Regions from separate parts of the Paraglaciecola sp. QJM3NY_14 genome, predicted to be linked through region 1. Evidence: predicted binding sites of a transcription regulator. Region 1 holds the regulator's gene; the other holds the start of a gene.
What was found. The regulator NrdR, encoded in region 1, represses ribonucleotide reductase genes. The targets are predictions, from matches to a motif close to AAACACNANATNTNGTGTTT.

Region 1 (3,421 bases):
CCAGAGCTGGTCACTTGGATGTGTTGGACTTCCCTGTGGTGCAATCTGGTGAGCTAGAAGGGGTCGTTTACGTCAGCAATGCCAGCGGCGATGAAGAAGTGGCTACTTATGCGCCAATCCGTTTGTACGATAGCAAAGGTAACGAGGTGAACAGTACAGTGACAGAGTTTGACGGTTACTATTTATTTACCGATTTGCTGCCAGATGATTATCAAATGCGTATTGATGCAAGCTACTTAGAAAAGAAAAACTTGCGTGATGGGAAAGTGATGGAAGTTAGCCTAGCGAGCGCGGGTGAAATAGTGAACGGTGCTGATTTTACTTTGCAAAAGCGAGAAGCAGCCAACGGATATGTGGTTTCAATCGGGGAATTCAATTCCCTCAGAATGCTGAAGGCTTTTTGGCAGATTTTGATTAAAAAAGGTGTATACGTAGTTAACCCTAAACCTTTTTATTACAAAGCGGTTGGCGACAAAAAATACACATTGAATGTGGCATTTTACCCTAAGCAAACCTACGCGAATGCAGTGTGCGCCCGATTCGCGGCAAAAAACATCTCGTGCAATGTAGCCCCCTTTACCTTTGATATTTAAGTTTCAGTTGAGATATAGACAATGAATAAGAGTAAATTTTCCTTCTCGAAAAGCATGAAGTCAGCGCCGATAGTAGGTGTATTTTTGCTTAGTGGTTGTTTCAGTACGCCAAAACAAGATATGCCAGATGTGCCTAGTGGGCTTACTGCAAAAGAGTTTCATGACACCATGACTGAGTTTGAGCAAATGAAACCCAGCTTGCAGCGTCTCGCTGCGCTTGAGCCTGAGCTCAAAGCGCTAATTTCACAGTTAACTCAAATTGCAGAAGCTGCTGAAATACAAGAAAAGCAAGAGGTAGCAGTGACAAAGTCGACGCAAAGCGCTCCAGAAATTGCTCAGGTTAATCAATCGACTTTAGTTGACTCAAAGCCGGTAAAATTGCCCCTTAGTAACTCACATATGATAATGGCTAATTCAATTGAGCACCGCACTAATAACCTAAGCACTAAGATGAATGTAAATGTAAAAAAGGGCGAGGTGGCAGTTAGTCCTGAAAAACCCGCTAAAGGACAATACACTCTGCAACTAACAGCCGTTACGGATAAAAACAAATTATTAGACTCATGGAGAACGTTACAAAAAACATATTCACCTGAATTGAATGATTTGCAGGCAATATACCAAGAAGTGGAGTTGTCTGGAGTGACTTTCTATCGTATCAAAGCGGGCTACTACTCGTCTGAGCAACAGGCAAAAAAAGGCTGTTCTTCACTCAAAAAGTTAGGAGCAAACTGCATTGTGAGTAATAGCAGCGGCTTGAGTGTTATCTGAATGAGCAGTTTCATTAAGAGCTAGGCACAGCAATGACACAGCCACTGTTGTTTTGTAACTGTATTTCCCTATCAACTTTCGCGTTTTTTTGTTAATTTACCGGAAAATTTCCGGTACAAGAGAACGTTATGTTTTGTCCCTTCTGTTCTATCCAAGAAACCAAGGTGATTGACTCTCGCTTAGTGGCTGACGGGCACCAAGTGCGCCGCCGTCGTGAATGTACTATGTGTAAAGAGCGTTTTACTACCTTTGAAATGGCTGAATTGGTCATGCCTCGCGTGGTCAAGCGCGATGGCTCTCGTGAGCCGTTTAACGAAGATAAGTTGCGGGCAGGTTTACAGCGAGCCCTTGAAAAACGCCCCGTGAGTACCGAGCAGGTAGAGCAGTGTATCAGTCGTCTTAAATCGGCTATGCGTGCCACAGGCGAGCGTGAGATCACCAGTGAATACTTGGGCAATCTAATTATGGACGCTCTCAAAGAGCTCGATAAAGTGGCTTATGTACGCTTTGCTTCTGTGTATCGCTCGTTCGAAGATATTCGCGAATTTGGCGAAGAAATCGCACGTTTGGGTGACTAACATGCCGAATGATTCACGTTTTTCCTGTGCCCTAGAGTTAAATTAATAAGGTTGTAGAGTGACGCAATTCTCTGCGCTTGACGCAAAAATGATGGCTTTGGCCATCCGTTTGGCTGAAAAAGGCCAATACACGACTTCGCCTAATCCCAATGTGGGCTGTGTTATTACTGATGCCCAAGGCAATATTGTCGGCCAAGGCTGGCATCAAAAAGCCGGGACCCCCCATGCAGAAATTCACGCTATTGCCCAAGCCGGTGAGCGCACCAAAGGCGCGACCGCTTACGTCACATTAGAGCCGTGCAATCATCACGGTCGCACAGGCCCATGCTCCGAAGCATTATTAGAAGCAGGGGTGAAACGCGTTGTTGCCGCTATGGTTGACCCAAACCCACTCGTAGCCGGCAGTGGTTTACAAAAGCTCAGTGACGCGGGTGTCCAGGTGAGCAGTGGTTTACTTGAAAGTGAAGCCAAGGCGCTTAATCGTGGCTTTATCAAACGCATGCAAACAGGCAAGCCTTGGGTCACCGTTAAGCTGGCATCAAGCATGGATGGCAAAACCGCGTTAAATAATGGTGAAAGCCAGTGGATAACCGGGCCCTTAGCCCGTGAAGATGTGCAACGCCACCGAGCGAAGAGTTGCGCGATATTGTCTGGCTCGGGCACGGTCCTGGCGGATAACCCTTCATTGAATGTGCGTTACAGCGAATTGGGTTTTGCAAGAAATGCGTTAGCAGAAGTGAATTTACGCCAACCTGTGCGAGTTTTGCTCGATGGGCGCAACCAGATGCGCCCTGATCTGCATTTATTTGCTTTATCGTCTCCCATTGTGATTATCAATAGCCAGCCAAATACAGCCGAATTTCCAGATCATGTTGAGCAATATCAAGCCCAATCAAACGGTGCGCAACTTGACCTGCAAGATGTAATGAAACACCTTGGCCAGCGCGGGTTTAACCATATATGGGTAGAGGCAGGGGCGAAGCTTGCAGGGGCGTTATTACAGAATAAACTAATAGATGAATTGATTTTGTACCAAGCGCCCAAACTATTAGGAGATAAAGGCCGAGATTTATTTGCGGTGGACGAATTAACCCAAATGCAGCAAGCTTTTGAATTACAATGGCAGGATGTACGCCAAGTCGGCCTAGATTTAAAGCTGACGGCGCGCTTTACATAATTTACTACCCACGCCAAGTGACCCGTACATAACGGAAATAACGGGCGTGTTTGATATAGGGTGTTCGTTTAACCTAGCCTGTTCGTTTCAAATCAGCGCGATGTTCAAACAGATTACACAGTTAATATGAGTGAAAAGACATTATGTTTACCGGAATAATTGAAGATGTGGGGCACATCGAATCCTTAACCCCAACGGGCGATGACATTCGCTTGCGCATACGGGTAAATAAACTGGATATGTCGGATGTGGCCCTTGGCGACAGTATCGCCAATAACGGTGTGTGTTTAACCGTGGTAGAC
Region 2 (3,421 bases), 1.5 Mb from region 1:
GGGTACGGGGTAATCTTGATAATCGAGTAGGTTGTCAAGCGCCCGTACGGCGAGGTCAGCCATTTCTGCGAAGTCTTCTAAGCTTTCAATGGCACCTAGGTTAAACGCTGATAATGTACAAAGGGCAATTTCGCCGTTTTCGTCATTAACGTGCTCAAGGGGTTTAGTCGGTAGAGCGATTTCAAGACACAGGTTGCTTTGACGGATAGGTGCAACTTTCGGGTCGAAAGGACTGTGCGTGTTGCAGTGATCCACGTTCTGAAGATAGATACGGCCGGTACTAGCACGCTCTTGCATGAACAAGCTAAACAACTCTACTGCTTTGATTTGGGTCTTGCGGATGCTGTCATCTTGCTCGTACTTAACGTATAGCTCTTCAAATTTAGGTTGGTCAGCAAAGAACGCATCGTACAAACCAGGTACGTCAGATGGGCTAAACAAGCTAATGTGCTGATCTTTAATCAAGCGTTGATACATCAACTTATTAAATTGCACGCCGTAATCCAAATGACGAACGCGGTTTTCTTCTACACCACGGTTATTTTTCAATACTAGAAGTGATTCCACTTCCATATGCCAAAGTGGGTAGAAAAGTGTTGCTGCACCGCCGCGAACGCCGCCTTGTGAACAACTTTTAACGGCAGTTTGGAAATACTTGTAGAATGGAATACAACCCGTATGGAATGCTTCTCCGCCGCGAATAGGGCTACCAAGAGCACGTATGCGCCCTGCGTTGACACCGATACCGGCGCGCTGGCTCACGTACTTAACAATGGCACTGGCTGTCGCGTTAATTGAATCAAGGCTATCGCCAGCTTCAATCAATACACATGAGCTGAACTGCCTTGTAGGTGTACGCACGCCGGCCATAATTGGCGTAGGCAGTGAGATTTTGAATTTCGACGTCGCATCATAGAAGCGCTTGATGTATTCCATGCGCGAATCTTTCGGGTAATCAGCAAACAAACATGCTGCTACCAAGATATATAGAAATTGGGCACTCTCGTAAATTTCGCCGGTTACCCGGTTTTGAACAAGGTATTTACCTTCTAGCTGCTTGACTGCGGCGTAGCTAAAGTCCATATCACGCCAGTGGTCAATATAATCATCCATTTCTTGAAATTCAGCTTCGCTGTAATCACTCAACAAATGTTGATCATATTTTTGCATCTCGACCATGTTGGTAACATGGGCGAAAAGCGCTGGGGGCTCAAACTGCCCATAAGCTTTCTTACGTAAATGGAAGATAGCCAAACGTGCTGCTAAGTATTGATAATCTGGCGCGTCTGTTGAAATAAGATCGGCCGCTGAGCGGATCAGCGTCTCATGAATATCTTCTGTCTTGATACCGTCGTAGAACTGAATATGCGCTTTAATTTCCACCTGAGATACAGAAACATTATTAAGGCCTTTAGCTGCCCAAGTAATAACTTTGTGGATTTTTTCGAGGTCAATGCTTTCGCGCTCGCCAGTTCGCTTGGTAACGAAGAGTTTGTTATTCATGTATACGCCGTTTTGATTATAGTTTTTACAAAATATAGAAACGGTGAATTTCACCATTTCTGTGGAAATTATGCTTGACGAAGAGGGAAAGTTGCGGATCTTTTTTACAACGACCATCCTGTCGATAAAACACAAGATAATGAGGTTTTAGTGCCTTTGCAACCCCACATCTGGTGCTTTTGTAGACGTTCAAATCAACAGAAAATTTATGTTAGTAACGACTCACCTAACAAGGCCATTCTCTTTGCATGTATAGGGAATGCAAGATCATTTTTAGGAATTATTTTTTTATAAACTTTTTTAATCGAAAAAATCAGTTGTTATAATTTCACGATATATAGTGTCTAGGTGTTTACAAAACCACTACATGTCGTGTTTGGTGTTATAGGTGGGCGAGGATTGCCTGTGGTTGATCAATGTACAGATCCGCATTCCAGCTGTCTGATCTATGCTCTGGGCCTATGTATCCATAGTTTGCCACCACACTAAACATGTTCGCAGCTTTTGCGGCATCTATGTCACGTTTAGCATCACCGATGTACCAACACTCTGCAGGATTAATGTTCATCGCGTTTGCAGCGTGTATCAGGGGCAAAGGGTGGGGTTTACGTTTTTCTAACGTGTCGCCACTGATGACCACTTGGCACTGGGCAAACTCGTCAAAATGAGGTAACAAAAGCTCGGTGAGCCATTGTGGTTTATTGGTCACAATGCCCCAAGGGATATTATCCTTATCTAAACGTGCAAGTAGCTCTCTAATGCCATCAAACGACACGGTATCTACACATATCTCTTGTTCATATCTTTCAAGAAAAAGGGCCCTAAGTGCTTCGACGTCAAAATCCGCGAGCCTATCGCCAAAGCCTATTTCGAGTAATCCTTGAGAGCCATCAGAAGCAATATTACGATATACGCTGAACGCGCATGAGGGCATTTTATGTTGGTGTAAAACCCAGTTTAGGGCATTGCCTAAATCTCGTGCAGTGTCTAATAACGTACCGTCTAAATCGAACAATACACCTTTGGGCTTATTTAGCATGTTATGCATCACCGCCATGCTGACAATGTACGATGTAATTCACGTCAACGTTTTTGTCAGATAAATAAAACTGTTGAGTAATGGGGTTTACATGTAGGCCTGTCATATGTTTCGCCATTAAAGGTGTATTGTCTACCCAGTTTAATAATTCCGAGGGTTTAATAAACTTGTCATGATTGTGGGTTTCTTTTGGCACTAATTTGAGAATGTGCTCTGCGCCAATTATCGCCATCAAATATGATTTGATATTACGGTTTAGGGTCGAGAAAAATACCGTGCCGCCAGGTTTAACCAGTCTGCTACAAGCCTCAACTACAGATGACGGGTCAGGCACATGTTCGAGCATTTCCATACAAGTCACCACATCGAATTGCCCAGGATGGGCATCAGCGAACTCTTCCGCTGTTGACAGCTGATAGTCAATGCTTAATTGTGATTCAAGGCTATGTAATCTTGCTACTTCAAGCGGGGCTTCGCCCATATCAATGCCGGATACCTCAGCACCCGCGCGCGCCATACTTTCCGCTAAAATACCGCCACCGCAACCCACATCAATCACTTTCTTGCCTTCAAGCCCTTGAGTGCGCTGCACGATATAATCGGTTCTAAGTGGGTTGATGGTATGTAAGGGTTTAAACTCCCCGTTTAGGTCCCACCAACGAGATGCCAAATCGGCAAATTTCTGTATTTCTTGATGGTCAACATTTTGAGCTGAGTTCATATTGCGGTCCAAAAATTTGAATTTCGCTATTATAGCCAGCATGTATTAAAGCTGGCTAGCGCAATATATGCGGTTTTTTAGCGTCTTTGGCTACTATATGAGCGGATCCTATCTATTTATTTTTTACGGTCAGTGTTAGAATCCCAAGGCTCGATAAT

Region 2: a site for NrdR is predicted at 1,663-1,682, ahead of nrdA (class 1a ribonucleoside-diphosphate reductase subunit alpha). Genes of this name have one in related genera too.

Annotation. Positions count from the first base shown of each region.
Region 1 covers NZ_CM149664.1:1,486,914-1,490,334, forward strand. Annotated here, with positions in the region: gene AC0VYA_RS06290 (SPOR domain-containing protein) at 1-593, shown strand, start outside; gene AC0VYA_RS06295 (SPOR domain-containing protein) at 648-1,364, shown strand; gene nrdR (transcriptional regulator NrdR) at 1,493-1,942, shown strand; gene ribD (bifunctional diaminohydroxyphosphoribosylaminopyrimidine deaminase/5-amino-6-(5-phosphoribosylamino)uracil reductase RibD) at 2,001-3,119, shown strand; gene AC0VYA_RS06310 (riboflavin synthase) at 3,263-3,421, shown strand, end outside.
Region 2 covers NZ_CM149664.1:2,964,945-2,968,365, reverse strand. Annotated here, with positions in the region: gene nrdA (class 1a ribonucleoside-diphosphate reductase subunit alpha) at 1-1,503, opposite strand, end outside; gene AC0VYA_RS12470 (HAD family hydrolase) at 1,886-2,542, opposite strand; gene ubiG (bifunctional 2-polyprenyl-6-hydroxyphenol methylase/3-demethylubiquinol 3-O-methyltransferase UbiG) at 2,544-3,263, opposite strand.